2 regions of the Anaerobacillus sp. 63XJN7_4_ISO-PGPR-S23-413 genome follow, and region 2 is predicted to be linked to the other one. Evidence: riboswitches for the same ligand, from Rfam matches in the RefSeq annotation. Region 2 holds a riboswitch; the other holds the start of a gene.
What was found. Region 2 has a riboswitch for S-adenosylmethionine ahead of AC0VYO_RS11735 (homocysteine S-methyltransferase family protein). Riboswitches for the same ligand answer to the same signal wherever they lie in the genome.

Region 1: linked by a shared signal. The riboswitch ahead of metX (homoserine O-acetyltransferase MetX) and the one ahead of AC0VYO_RS11735 (homocysteine S-methyltransferase family protein) in region 2 are both predicted to bind S-adenosylmethionine.

What each region holds. Positions count from the first base shown of each region.
Region 1 is NZ_CM149688.1:3,358,235-3,365,722, reverse strand. Features, by position in the region: gene sigI (RNA polymerase sigma-I factor) at 1-69, shown strand, start outside; gene AC0VYO_RS17610 (anti-sigma factor domain-containing protein) at 91-1,347, shown strand; gene AC0VYO_RS17605 (hypothetical protein) at 1,687-1,992, shown strand; gene ltrA (group II intron reverse transcriptase/maturase) at 1,959-3,194, shown strand; gene AC0VYO_RS17595 (TlpA disulfide reductase family protein) at 3,284-3,709, opposite strand; SAM riboswitch class I at 3,923-4,033, shown strand; gene metX (homoserine O-acetyltransferase MetX) at 4,184-5,272, shown strand; gene AC0VYO_RS17585 (O-acetylhomoserine aminocarboxypropyltransferase/cysteine synthase family protein) at 5,274-6,572, shown strand; gene ilvE (branched-chain-amino-acid transaminase) at 7,442-7,488, shown strand, end outside.
Region 2 is NZ_CM149688.1:2,200,985-2,208,472, forward strand. Features, by position in the region: gene AC0VYO_RS11715 (S-Ena type endospore appendage) at 1-223, opposite strand, end outside; gene AC0VYO_RS11720 (hypothetical protein) at 437-874, opposite strand; gene AC0VYO_RS11725 (bifunctional 2',3'-cyclic-nucleotide 2'-phosphodiesterase/3'-nucleotidase) at 1,139-3,172, shown strand; gene AC0VYO_RS11730 (DUF3895 domain-containing protein) at 3,294-4,283, shown strand; SAM riboswitch class I at 4,376-4,485, shown strand; gene AC0VYO_RS11735 (homocysteine S-methyltransferase family protein) at 4,565-5,614, shown strand; gene murB (UDP-N-acetylmuramate dehydrogenase) at 6,055-6,978, shown strand; gene AC0VYO_RS11745 (YdhK family protein) at 7,137-7,488, shown strand, end outside.

The DNA.
Region 1 (7,488 bases), 1.2 Mb from region 2:
AAGTATATAATAGCAGTGGCGTTAATTCATCTGGGTGGATTTAATGCGCTGAAATCATATATACAGTAGTTGAATTAAGGGGGCCAGGGGATGAAAAATGGGGTCATAATGGACATTCGTGGACGTAAAGCGGTTGTATTAACACCCGATGGGGAGTTTACTACGATCAATTTGAAGCGAAATCATACGTTAACAATCGGCTCTGAAATTAAACTTACACCAAAACCATTAAACAAGAAAAAAGGTTATTTTACCCCCTCTATGCCCACCCTGGCCGGTATGGCAGCAATTTTGTTATTAGTTGTAATCGTGACAGGTGTGATTCCTGTTAGACAAAATGACGCAGTTGCGGCCTATGTAAGCTTTGATATCAATCCAAGTATTGAGGTTGGAGTCAACTCCGACCTTGAAGTTGTTCAATATCAAGCGTGGAATTCGGACGGTGAAGGGTTAAACTTAGATCAAGAGGTAACGAACATGCCTCTAAGCGAATTTGGAGGGCTCCTAGTCTCGAAACTCGACAAAGAGGGGTATCTAACAGAAGATAGAAAACTGCTTATTGTCGCCTCAAATGTGGAGAAGAAAGAGCGTTATCAGGCGATTAAGGATCAGCTTGAGAATACGATTCAAGGAATAGAACAGAATGAAGCATTAGTCAATCAAGCAGTTGCTATTACAACCATACTTGATACTGACTATAGTACTCGAGCAAAAGCTATAGAAAATGGGATAACACCAGGAAAATATATGACTTATCTTGCTGCTGTTGATCGGGGAGCTACGTTATCAATAGAGGATGTACGGAATTTGTCTGTCAAAAACATGGATGAATTAGAGACCGAAAGCATGACCGCAGTGGAATCAAAGTCGAAAGATCGTTCTTTGGAGCTAGAAGATTCTGTCGTCCAGTTGAACGATAAGACGGTACCTAATCAGAATCGAGAAGATAGTGATTTAGTTCTTCAGGAGCCTGAGCAAAGCTCTTCTGATAAGGTTGAAAAGGTGGAGAAAGAACAAAAGGACACGCCTTCAGAACAAGAAACCAGCCCGTCAGATCAAACTGAAGACTCTAAAGATAACAACAAAGTGCAAAAAGATAAAATAGAGAAAAACGAAGACAAATCTAATTCTATAATAGCTAAAGAACAAGACAAAGAAAAAAAGAAAGCTGAAAAAGCAAACGAGAAAATAGAGAAATCTCAGGAAAAATCGGATAAAAAAATAGAAAAAGCTCAAGAAAAAGAGGATAAAAAGGACAAAAAGAAAGACGAAAAGCAGGATAAAGACAAGAAAGACAAGAAAGACAAGAAAGACAAGAAAGACAAGAAAGATAAAAAAGACAAATAACGCAACATGCTATTATTTATTTTATTTTCATTATTTTAAGCCAGAGGGATCCCTCTGGCTTTTTTTAGTGTGCCCGGCATGTGCACACGCTTTAGGGTTCAAGTCCCGAACGGTGAAGGTTGTAGTAACCGTTAGCCAAAGGCAAGGGTGTCCAGGGCGACTTGGAATCTGAAGGAAGCTGGAGGCAAATCTCCGACCTGAGGAACACGAACCTTATAGAAGGCTATCATTCTTGGACGAAATGGCTAAACACATTAAAATCCATACAACCAAAGGGAATGGTAGTAAATAAGGCGGGTATATGGAGAGGAAGTTTGTGCACTTACCCGGGGAGATCTGATGACGAGCCGCACACTTGCGGTAACTGACTTTCAAGAAGCCACTGAGTCATCAGAAGTCAGCCGAGGTCGTAGTACCACCCCAAACTCGAGTTGGGACGGGAAGGACCGAATCATGAAAAGAGAACAGGTTTCTCCGATGTACGCATCATTCGATGACACAGAACATATCAGCTCAACTTATGAGGGAAGAGTGAAGTCTCGGAGGGCATACGGAGCGTGGAGAATCGATGTCACACAAGGAACGAAACCTGTCACGTGGAGGAAGAAAGCATGTTGGAAAAGATACTTCATCGAAACAATTTAAATGGAGCCTATCGACGAGTGGTGCGAAACAAAGGAAGTCACGGGGTCGATCACATTCCCACGTCCGAACTGAAATCCCAGATCTCGGAGTCCTGGAACGACATCGAACCCCAACTCCTGGATGGAACCTATCAACCGTCACCCGTCCGTCGTGTCGAAATCCCGAAACCAAACGGAGGCAAACGGAAGCTAGGAATTCCAACCGCCATGGATCGCTTGATCCAACAAGCTATCAACCTTTATCTTCAACGGATCTACGATCCGTCGTTTTCCAACTCAAGCTTTGGATTCCGACCAGGAAAACGAGCGCACGACGCGGTTCGAAAAGCGCAAGAATATATCAATGACGGATTTCGGTGGGTGGTGGATATCGATTTGGAGAAATTCTTTGATCGCGTTCACCACGACCGACTCATGCGTACATTAAGTTATCGTGTCAAGGACAGTCGTGTCCTTCGAATCATTCGGAGATACCTACAAGCTGGAGTTATGGAGAACGGCTTAACACAGACGAACCAAACAGGAACACCACAAGGTAGTCCTTTAAGTCCCCTTCTCTCAAATATCGTGTTAGATGAATTGGATAAAGAGCTAGAGTCGAGAGGCATTCGGTTCGTCCGATACGCTGACGATTGTCAGATTTACGTAGGCTCAAAAAGGGCAGCCGAGCGCACTCTTAGAAATATCAGCCAGTTCATCGAGAAGACATTAAAACTGAAGGTTAATAAAGAAAAGAGTGCGATTGACCGACCGTGGAAACGAACGTTTCTAGGTTTTAGTTTCACCCCACACCGAAGAGCGAAGATCAGGGTCGCAAAGCAGGCGATTCACCGTGCGAAACAGGAATTCCGACGCCTAACGTCACGAAAGTGGAGTATAGCAATAGAAGAACGAATCAGGAAGCTCAACCGATTCATCGTGGGGTGGCGTAACTATTTTCAGCTCGCTGAGACACCTTCAATCTTCAGAGAATTAATGGCATGGTTGAGAAGAAGATTACGGATGATTCGATGGAAAGAATGGAAAACCCCAAAGACAAGGAGAAAACATCTTCTTTCTTTAGGTGTAAGAAAAGCGAAAGCTTTTGAATGGGCAAACACAAGAAAAGGCTACTGGCGAGTTGCCAGTAGCCCAATCCTCCATCGACCCCTAAATGACGACTATTGGCGCAAGTTAGGATTGAAGTCGTTAGAAGAACGTTAGATTTTCATGAAACCGCCGTATACGGACCCGTACGTACGGTGGTGTGAGAGGTCGGGGGTTAGTCACCCCCTCCTACTCGATTGGTGTGTTTATTTTGATGTCATGATGTCGGGCAATGCCTTTGCGATATCAAGAAATGATGATTTGTCATCGAACACATGTGCGATTTGATGATCTTGATTAAGCAATACAGTTGTTGGGACACCTGTACAACCAAATTTGTCGTAAGTTTCTCGTCCACTGTCTTGTAAAACGAGGAAAGGAAGATTGTTTTTGATCGTGAAATCTTTACCGGCTTCTTCTGACCGTTCACGACCTGTCACGTTAATTGTTAAGAATGCTAATGTATCAGTATCTGCATGCTGGTAGAACTGTTCTTTCATCGGTAAATCTTTCATACAATCGGGGCACCAGGAAGCCCAGAATGTAATCATAACTGGTTTCCCCCTGAAGTCCGTTAAGCTGATGATTTCTCCGCTTTGTACTTCTTCTAACGCAAAGGACGGCGCTTGCACTATCAATCACCTCTTCAAAATTATTCTAAGGCTACTTTATCAAAAATTCGATTCTAATCAAACTTAATACACTGTAGGCTCTGTTTCACGATAATTTGGATTAACTTAGACATTCTTTAAAAAAATGAAAAGAATGATAATTCCGAAAAAGTGTTTGACACTAATGCGCCACCTTGCTAAAATAAACTCAATTAAACAAAAACAAAATATTCTTACTTATCTAGAGAGGCGGAGGGACTGGCCCTATGAAGCCCGGCAACCGTCAAACCAATTGTGGTTTGAAAAGGTGCCAAATCCTGCAGGAGAAATCCTGAAAGATAAGCGGAGCTGATGAATAAATCAAGCCTCTCTGTCTTTCGGAGAGGTTTTTTTATATTGAAGCGACGTTTTCTTATAGCATTGGTTCTAGATTTATGGCTCATTATTATAGCCTTAATGAATAAAGATGGATTGCTCGAAAGGGGTGATAGGGGTTTGGAAAGTGAGACGAGATACGAAGCTCAGAACGTATTGATTGGATCGTTCACACTTGAGTCGGGCGAGACGCTACATGAAGTAGAACTCGCTTATGAACGCGTTGGACCAGAAGACGCTCCCGTTATTCTTGTCTGTCATGCATTAACAGGAAATCAATATACAATTGGTGATTCGGAGCCCGGCTGGTGGAAAGGATTAATAGGAAAGGATGGCTATATCGATACTTCCGAATTTCAAGTTATAACGTTTAACGTTCTTGGAGGATGTAACGGTTCTACAGGACCGCTATCGATTAATCCAGTCACCAGAGAACAGTATAAAGCGGACTTCCCATTTGTTTCAGTGAGAGATATGGTGCACTCACAGAAAAAGGCACTTGAAGTGTTAGGTATCGATCACCTTCATGCTGTGATTGGTGGATCACTTGGAGGAATGCAGGTTCTTGAATGGGGTGCCCTTTACCCAGATGGAATGGAGCATCTGATTCCACTTGCAGTAACTCCAAGCTTAAATACGTATGGAATAGCTTATAACGCGATTTCTAGATTTGCTATTACAAACGATCCTGATTGGAAGGATGGATACTACGATCCTCATCACCAGCCAACATCGGGGCTTGCAACTGCAAGAATGATCGGTATGATTTCTTATCGGACAGATGAAATGTTTCAAAAAAAATTCGGTCGAGCGGCGATCGAAACTTCAGAAGAAAATCATAAAGAAGCACAGTACGAAGTGGAATCTTATTTACACTATCAAGGAAATAAGCTTGTAAGCCGATTTGATGCAAATAGCTATTTGTATTTATTAAGGGCAATGGACACACATGATATTAGTAAAGGGCGAGGTAATCTTATATCCATCATCAAGAACATTAAAGCGAGCATTCTTGCTATTGGATTTAAAGGGGATTTAATCTATCCTCCAGAAGATTTAGAAAAATTGTTTGCTCAAGCTCATTCTTCTCCGTTTTATTTAATCAACACGAAATTTGGTCATGATGGATTTCTCGTTGAGTTTGATAAATGGGGACCGCTTATAAAGGAACAAGTAACATTAACTAAAAATATCGAAGGAGTGAAGTGAAATGGCAGAGAAAAAATATAATTTGGAGACAATTGGAATTCATGGAGGTTTACAAGCTGATCCAGCTACAGGCGCAAGGGCTCTACCGATTTATCAATCGAATGCTTATCGATTTAATAATACTGATCACGCAGCCGATTTATTTGCCTTAAAGGAAGAAGGGTTTATCTATTCGCGCATCGGCAACCCTACAGTCGGTACACTTGAAGAACGTATTGCTCAACTAGAAGGTGGTGTTGGAGCACTAGCTCTTGCAAGTGGTATGGCTGCCATTACAACTGCCATTCTAAATGTAGCCAATAGCGGAGACGAAATTGTATCTGCTTCGACTTTATACGGTGGAACGTATAACCTCTTTTCTGCTACACTTCCGAAATACGGAATAAAGACCAATTTTGTTGATCCTGAAGATCTGGAATCATTTAAATCAGCCATTACTCCAAATACGAAAGCTATTTTTGCAGAAACGATAGGCAACCCGGGTCTACATGTATTAGATATTGAAAAAGTAGCAGATATTGCACATGAAGCTGGAATCCCACTTATTATAGACAATACATTTGCTACTCCGTATCTTTGTAGACCAATTGAGCATGGAGCAGATATCGTCGTTCATTCCGCCACAAAATGGCTTGGCGGAAACGGGTCCACAATGGGAGGGATTATTGTCGATGGTGGTAAATTTGATTGGAATTCACCTAAGTTCCCGGGCTTCACCGAACCCGATCACACGTACCATGGCATAGTATTCGCAGAAGCGCTACCCGAAGCCGCGTATATCGTGAAAGCAAGGGTCCAGCTCCTAAGAGATACAGGTGCTGCGCTTAGTCCATTTAACGCTTTTCAAATTGCCCTAGGTGTAGAAACACTCCATGTTCGTATGAAAGAGCACATTGCAAATACTCGAAAAATCGTTTCTTACTTAAAAGATCATCCGGCAGTTGAGTGGGTGAGCTATCCTGAAGATGAGGATCACGTATCGAATCAATTGGTGCCAAAGTATCTACCTAAAGGCGCTGGAGCTGTCGTCGTATTCGGAATAAAGGGAGGACGCGAAACCGGAGCAGGAATCATTAATTCAGTTGAACTTTGGTCTCATGTAGCGAACGTGGGAGACGCGAAAAGTTTAATTATTCATCCTGCTAGCACGACCCACCAGCAGCTAAGTGCGGAAGAGCTAACAGCTTCCGGTGTGCGAGATGACCTCATTCGTTTATCTGTTGGAATTGAACATATTGATGATTTAATTGCTGACCTGGATCAGGCCATTGCAAAAGCAAAAGTTGAAGCTAACGTATAATTCAGCACTAAAGCTCTCTTCCATTTGAAGAGAGCTTTTTTTAGTTTAGCAGTTTTTTACTTCATTAAGTCTAATGTTGAATGAGAGACTAAGATGGCTAGTCTTCAAAGCTCATCATATATACACATGACAACTGTAAATAAACATACAGAAAGAAAGCTTACCTTTTTGGTGATGCAATGGTCAATTACGAAAGAGGACTAAGCCGTTTGGTCGTTCCTAGTTTAATCTTTTTCTTTTCAATAAGTAAATCGAGTCGTGATTTTTTCTACTATGCTTTTTCATAAAAACGAGAGCTTCGCTATGATGCTACTCATTGAGATAGGTTTGTTGTTTAATTCAGTTTTTATCAAATTGGCTAAAATAATTAGAAAAATCCAGGTATATACTTGAAAGAGTTATAGCTCAGTATAGGAATTCTCACAGAAGATAGCACTGCGTATGGCGTTGGCAGGTGTAAAGTATATAAGATATATTTAAAATTTTTTGGGAATGGTTTAAAGATCAGGAGAGGGCTTGGCCAAGAAAAGGTACAGATGGATCCAGATCTTTCTTTTAAATTTCCTTGTCATAAAACAACTAAAACTGTAAGCGTTTTATTGAATTTATAATTAAAAATTTTTCGTGTGATTAAATCTCACGCATACCAACGTTGTAAGCGTTTCCAAATAGATTGATATATCGAAATTATCAAAAAACTTATATTTTAGGTGTTGACCTTAAGTCCAAACCGGCGTAATATAATCCTCAATTAAACAAAGTATTCAAATAACTCAAACACACAATTAGGACCCCGGATTACGTTGGTCCTATCATTAAACACTAACGCTTTACTGCGTCTACTTAACAAACAGAAAGGAGTGAACAAGGTGAGTGAACAGTGGATCTACCTTAACGGAGAATTTGTGAAGAAAGA
Region 2 (7,488 bases):
CGACTTCCTCACAAACCCCACCATCGTAATAAATTGATAGAGTTCCTGATACTGGTCCTATATCTCCAACCGCCTCCCATATTGGGGCATAAGGGTTGAGAAGTGGATCAATTCGAAAGACACCACAGATATTTTCTTCCACCAGCTCTCCCTTTGATTGATGGGGGCGACGCTTTTCACATAAGGGGTGATCTTCTTTAAACAACGATTTACTTCTTGACATAAGAGCACATCCTTAAACTTCCTTTTATATAGTAAATGCATGGACATTTGTTTTGTATAGATAAGCGTCCAAGTCCATCTAAAAATAAGTATGACAGAAATCATTATTCCTTTTTATTGAAATAGCCAATTTAGCTTACGTTGTTCATTTTTAAACGAAATTAACGAAATAAAAAAGCACTCTCCATCGTGAGACTTCATTGAGTGCAATATATTATAGTCCTGCAGTATATTGAAGATCCATTTCAACAGTAGCTGTACAAAAAACATCTGGAGTTGGAGGTGCAGCTGAAGTACACTGAATTTGAATCAACGTTACGTTCGTTAGTTCTAATACTAAAGAAGATTGTGCATCAATCGTATACTCCGTTGCAGCGCCAGTATCGTCCGTTACAATAAGAGTCATAACGCAATCATTTGCTACTGAACTAGTGTTTATAATTGATAAAAATCCACTAGCTAGTGAAGGTGCTGGAGTGCCTATTGGAGCAACTAACAGATCAACTGGAACTGGTGCTGCCTCATCTTGACATATAGTACGAATTGGAAGACATCTTTTAATAGCCATTAACGTTGGGTTGTTACCAAAGAAGTTCGGAGTGGAACAAGGGGCAGGACAGCAAAATGATGAAGATGAACTTGAATTACACATAAAGTATTTCCTCCTGAAGATTTTTATTTTTTCTTTACATCCTCAATGTATGTCCCAGGATATGTACATGTATAAACGGATGTCCAAGTTTTACGAATTAAGTTGATTAAACTTGAAAAAATGTTTAATTAGGTCCATTCACCCGTGTCTCCTGAAGCATTTTCTACTATTTTCAAACTTTTTATTTGAATTCCAAACATTTATTAACAATTGTAGGTAAACTAATATTGGGTAAAATGCTTCAATACTTAAGGGGGAATACATATGAATAACAACAAGTTTCGTAAAACACTTATTGCTGCGCTATCAATCGGTTTAATTGCCGTACCTATTGTTCAAACTCCAGCTCAAGCAGAAGCCTCAAATGCGAATGTTCACCTACGCCTCATGGAAACGACTGATATTCATACGAATATCGTAAATTATGATTATTATAAGGATCAGCTTACGAATGAGTTTGGACTCGCCAAAACAGCCACATTAATTAACAAAGCTCGTGGTGAAGTTGAGAACAGTTTATTATTCGATAACGGCGATTTACTACAGGGAAATCCGCTTGGTGACTACGTTGCAAAAATCAACCCTCTAAAGAAAGGGGAAACTCACCCTGTATACAAAGCCATGAACCTTCTGAATTATGATGCAGGGAACATTGGAAATCACGAATTTAATTTTGGTCTCGATTTCCTTCAGACAAGCCTAGCCGGCGCAAACTTCCCATACATAAATGCGAACGTGTATGTAGATGACCACGATGATGATCCATCAAATGATCAAAACTATTTCACTCCTTATCAAATTCTTGATAAATCCGTGAAAGATGACTCAGGAACGGAACATCAACTGAAAGTAGGCGTGATCGGATTCGTTCCACCACAGGTGATGCAGTGGGATAAGGCTAATCTTGAAGGGAATGTGATCGTAAAGGATATTGTTGCAACAGCTAATAAATACGTGCCAGAAATGAAGGCAAAAGGGGCCGATATTATTGTCGCCATACCTCATTCTGGCTTTGAGAAGGCAGCACCACAGGGAAATGACGAGAATGCCGTTTACTACTTAAGCGAAGTGGAAGGCATCGATGCCATTTTATTTGGACATGCCCACAAAGTATTCCCTGGAGATAACACCTTTCAAGGAGTTGATGGAGTGGATAATACAAAAGGAACCATTAATGGAGTCGCTTCCGTCGAGCCAGGTTACTGGGGAGATCACCTAGGGGTAATCGACCTATCTTTAACGGAAGATAACGGGGAATGGTCAGTGAAGGATTCCAAATCTGAAGCTCGTCCAATCTATGATAAAGTAACGAAAACACCACTTGTTGAAGCAGACATTGATATCGTCAATGCAGTGAAAGAGGATCATGAAGCGACAATTGATTATGTGCGAACAGCTGTCGGTGAAACAACAGCTCCCATTAACAGTTACTTTGCGCTCGTTAATGATGATCCGTCCATCCAGATTGTAACCAATGCACAAAAATGGTATGTAGAAAACAATATTCAAGGTACCGAATATGAAGGTATTCCAGTCCTATCCGCTGGGGCTCCATTTAAAGCGGGTGGTCGAGGAGGTTCGTCCTACTATACAGATATTCCTGCTGGGGACATCGCGATTAAAAACACAGCTGATCTTTACGTTTATCCCAATACACTGAAAGCGGTTCTGTTAAATGGTGACGAACTGAAGGATTGGCTTGAAATGTCAGCAGGCCAATTTAATGTAATCAACAAAAAAGATAAACAGGAACAGCCTTTAATTAATCCTGATTTTCCTTCTTATAACTACGATGTTATTGATGGCGTTACCTATCAAATCGATGTTACAGAATCTGCGAAATATGATATGAGTGGGAGTGTAGTAAATGCTGATGCTAATCGAATTAAATCGCTAAAATACAACGGAGAAAAGGTAACGAAAGACATGTCCTTTATCGTTGCTACAAATAATTACAGAGCGACAGGCGGAGGGCACTTTCCGCACTTAGATGGTTCTAATATTGTTATTGATTCCCCTGATGAAAATAGACAAATTTTAATTGACTATATTCTTGAAAACAAAACAATTAATCCAACAGCTGATCAGAACTGGTCATTTCACACAGTTAATAAGAAGAAACTGAACGTCACTTTTGAATCCTCGTTACAAGCCAAAACCTATGCGGAAAGCATTAAAACGATTCATTTTGTTGATGAAACAGAAAATGGTTTCGCTAAATATACACTCGACTTAACGAAACAGAAAAAAGAAAAGCATCATCATAATCATAAGAGCGAGCACGGCCGCCATCGTTAAGAACGAATTCACGCCAATTCATCAGAATTGGCGTTTCTTATTTTAAGAATTTATCCGATGCAAACAATATTGGAATATTTACTGATATAATGGCATTACTATCGTACAGAAAGGGATTTATATGACACAAAGCCTGACAAGCACCCAAAGAGATGAGCTTTTTTCAGATCTGACAATTGAGCAACAAACGTATGTAATGAATTTTCTTAAACGCGGTAAAAAAACGGCTTTTGCGAATGTAATTGCTAGAAGTAAAGGGCGGATGATTCCAAGTGGGGCAACGGATGAAGAAATCAGGATGCTGCTTGATGATTGGATACTAGAAGATTACATCGATGCGGGCTTCGTTTCAGATGATTTAAAATGTGAGTGCGGTCGCTCTTTACGGTATCAGTATGTTGTTCGACATGCAAAAACAGGAGAAACACGGCGTTTCGGGATAAATCATTTCGAAGAGCATACCGGATTACCCGCTTCCATTGTGAGAGAAGTTGTGAAGGGATTTATGGAAATAGATTATGAGTTGGATGAGCTACTGTTGAAAAGACAGAACGGCTATCCTACATACGACATTCCTGAAGGATTGAACCTTCCACTAGACATTGAACAGCCACTTTCATTAAATCTTCCATTACTAGATCTACAAGAAAAAAGGCTAAACAGTTTAATCAGATCTTATCGTGAAGAAAAAGAAGCTCTTCAAAGAGGAAGCAACACTGTAGAACAAGTAGTCAACCCGAAAAGCAACCAGGAAGAACCGAAACCAGAAGAGGAATTACAAGGCGCTTTTGATTTGTTCGCGGAAGATGTTCAAGAACCTTTACAAGAAAAGACAAGCGAGAAACCTAAGGAAACCTATTTTGTAGGGGACCTTTCATTTACAACACAGGAAGAGGTAGACTCTTATATTCAGCAAGGTATGGAAAGTGCTCTGATGATTTGTGAGCTTTTGATTAAGGAAGGAAAGGTACAAGACAAGAGATACTCCACAAAGAAACCAAAAATTTATTATGCTGTTTGTACCTACCTCGATTCATTTGTTGCATCTGGATCAATGTCAGTCGAGCCGATAGGGCGTGAAGATCGCATCTATCGATTGAAAAGCAAGTGATTATCCTAACATTTCGTAATTATCAGATAAGTGATTGACATTTCCAGTTAACCGGTCTATAATTTCACACATGTTCAAAAATTAAATCAACACTCTTATCAAGAGCGGCGGAGGGAATAGGCCCTATGATGCCCGGCAACCTTTCAACTACAGTTGAAGCTGGTGCCAAATCCTACAGGTGATATCACCTGGAAGATAAGAGGAGGATTATGTTAGCAAACCCTCTTCTTATTGTTTAAGAAGAGGGTTTTTTATTTTATCCAGAAAAGGAGCTGTTACACATGAAAAGAACACTTGAAGAACGATTGCAAGATGGTCCAGTTATTTGCGGGGAAGGTTATCTATTTGAACTAGAGCGTCGTGGTTATTTACAAGCAGGATCATTCGTACCCGAAGTTGCCCTAGACAACCCTGAAGCGCTAAAACAAACGTATCGTGATTATATGCTTGCAGGTTCAGATGTCGTACTTGCTTTTACGTATAATGGTCATCGAGAGAAAATGAGGATTATTGGAAAAGAAGATTTGTTAGAACCGCTCAATAGACAAGCCATCCGCCTGGCTAAAGAAGTCGCGAAGGAACACCCTGAAGAAGAAGCGCTAGTTGCTGGAAACATTTCAAATACAAACTTATTTGATCCTGAAGATGAGGAAAGTAAGGAACAAATTCGGTCAATTTTTGCTGAAATGGTGAAATGGAGCAAAGAAGAAGGCGTAGATTTCATCAACGGCGAAACCTTCTACTTCTATGAAGAAGCAAAAATAGCGCTAGAAGAGATTCAAAAGCAGGATCTTCAAGCTGTAATTACACTCGGACTTATGAGTGAGAACATTTTAAGGGACGGCTATACCGTTGAGGAAGCTTGCCGTTTATTAGAAGAGCAAGGTGCACTAGTTGTTGGCATGAATTGTTTTAGAGGACCTGCCACAATGCAGCCTTACATTGAAAAAATTAGACAGTCTGTTAACGGCTATGTTGGTGCTCTTCCAATCCCTTATCGTACAACAGAAGAACACCCAACATTCTTTAACTTACCAGACGGTGGCTGTGCGTGTACATTGCCAACAGAGACGACCTTTCCAACCTCTTTAGACCCGCTTTATTGCAATCGCTATGAACTAGCGGAATGGGCTAAGAAAGCAAAGCAGGTTGGCGTCAATTACTTCGGACTCTGTTGCGGGGCTTCTCCAAGTATGCTGCGAGAGGTGGCTGAAACAGTTGGCAGAACAACTGTAAACTCGGTATATTCTCCAAATATGGAAAAGCACTTTTTATTTGGAACTGATGAGACATTGAAAGATAACAATACGGCTTATCGAACAAAAGCTTAATTCATAACAACAACCGGAGAACTTAATTTCTCCGGTTGTTGTTTTTTTACCAAAAACCCTATCTGTACACCTGTACTACAGTATTAAAATACATTTTTACATAGGATATTATATCTACTACATTTTTTCTATAAGCTGATTATTTTTGATAACGTTGGCGATGATTAGTAACAGTATCTGTAGAAGAGTAACGAATACAATGATTTATGCATTTGATAGGATAACAGCATTTTTCCAATCACGAAGTCTGAGATTGATTTTTCCGCTATATAAGTTGCTTTCCAAGTAACATTCTTTTCGAATTAAAGGCTTCTTTTATGAAAAACATCATATTTATCAAGTAGTTGTGTTATTATTTTAAATGTGTTTGAATATGTCCATGAAACATTATTGAACTCAAACCACAATGAAAACGAACTGTTTTATAAGCGAGGTAGCCTATGAATAATCAAAATGTATTAAATGAACTCCGCTCCATTTTACCCAGTGCGGAACTGAAGATAAATGAGCCATTAAATGCACATACGTATACAAGAATGGGTGGATGTGCGGATGTCCTTGTGTTTCCTAACACGCTAGAGGACGCACGAGCAGCAGTTGAGTACGCCTATCAATCTAACTATCCATTAACCATTTTAGGAAAAGGCTCTAATGTTATTATTCAAGATGGAGGCATTAGAGGAATTGTCCTGAATCTTTCGTCACTAAAAGCCATTCAAAAAGAAGAAGAAAAAGTTATTGCTCAAGCTGGTGCACGTATTATTGATGCTTCTGAATTTGCTCGTGACAGCAAACTAAGTGGGCTCGAATTCGCATGCGGAATCCCAGGATCTGTCGGCGGAGCTGTTTATATGAACGCAGGAGCATACGGTGGAGAAATCGCGGATTGTCTCGAAAGCGTTCTTGCTGTAACAAAGGAAGGAAAGCTCGTTAAATTGACAGCTGATGAACTTGATTTATCTTACCGTCATAGTAATGTAGAAGAAAATGGTCTTCTTGTCCTTGAAGCTACTTTCAAGCTTAAAGTTGGAGAGTATGAGGATATTAAAGCAATCATGGATGACTTAACGGAAAAACGTGAAACAAAGCAACCGCTAGAATACCCTTCATGTGGCAGTGTGTTTAAACGTCCTCCTGGCCTTTTTGCTGGTAAGCTCATTCAGGACTCACAGCTTCAGGGTACACGAATCGGTGGAGCTGAAGTCTCCAAAAAGCATGCTGGCTTTATTGTAAATATCGATAATGCGACAGCGACTGACTATCTGGACGTGATTCATCATGTGCAGCAAACAGTAAAAGAAAAGTTTGATGTCGATCTTGAACGTGAAGTTCGCGTCATAGGGGAACCACCTGAAAAACCATAATTCACATGACAGCCGCTCTTACAGAAAGAGCGGCCTTTTAGTGTTCTTTCACCGATATTCGATAAATCTGTGAACAAATGAAATCTGCACAATAAGTGCATACTTTACGGATAAAGTAGATATTGGCATACAATTCCAAAGACTAGAGGAGGACTATCATGAAAAGTAAAACTCAATTGATTGGTGTAATAACATTATCAATGGCGCTCATTCTTGCTGCTTGTGCAAACAACAATGAACAAGTAAATGAAAACTCTAATAACACAGAGGCAAACTCTGAAAGTAATATGGAAGGGATGAATCATTCAGGCTCTGCTGAGGTACCTGAAGAGCTACAAAAGTCTGAAGATCCGACTTATCCAGAAGGTAGCACGGCGATCATTGAAGCGAACCATATGAAAGGAATGGAAGGTGCAGAAGCAACTATTGTGGGGGCATATGATACGACAGCTTATGTTGTAACTTACACCCCTGAAGATGGCGGAGAACCCGTAGAAAATCATAAATGGG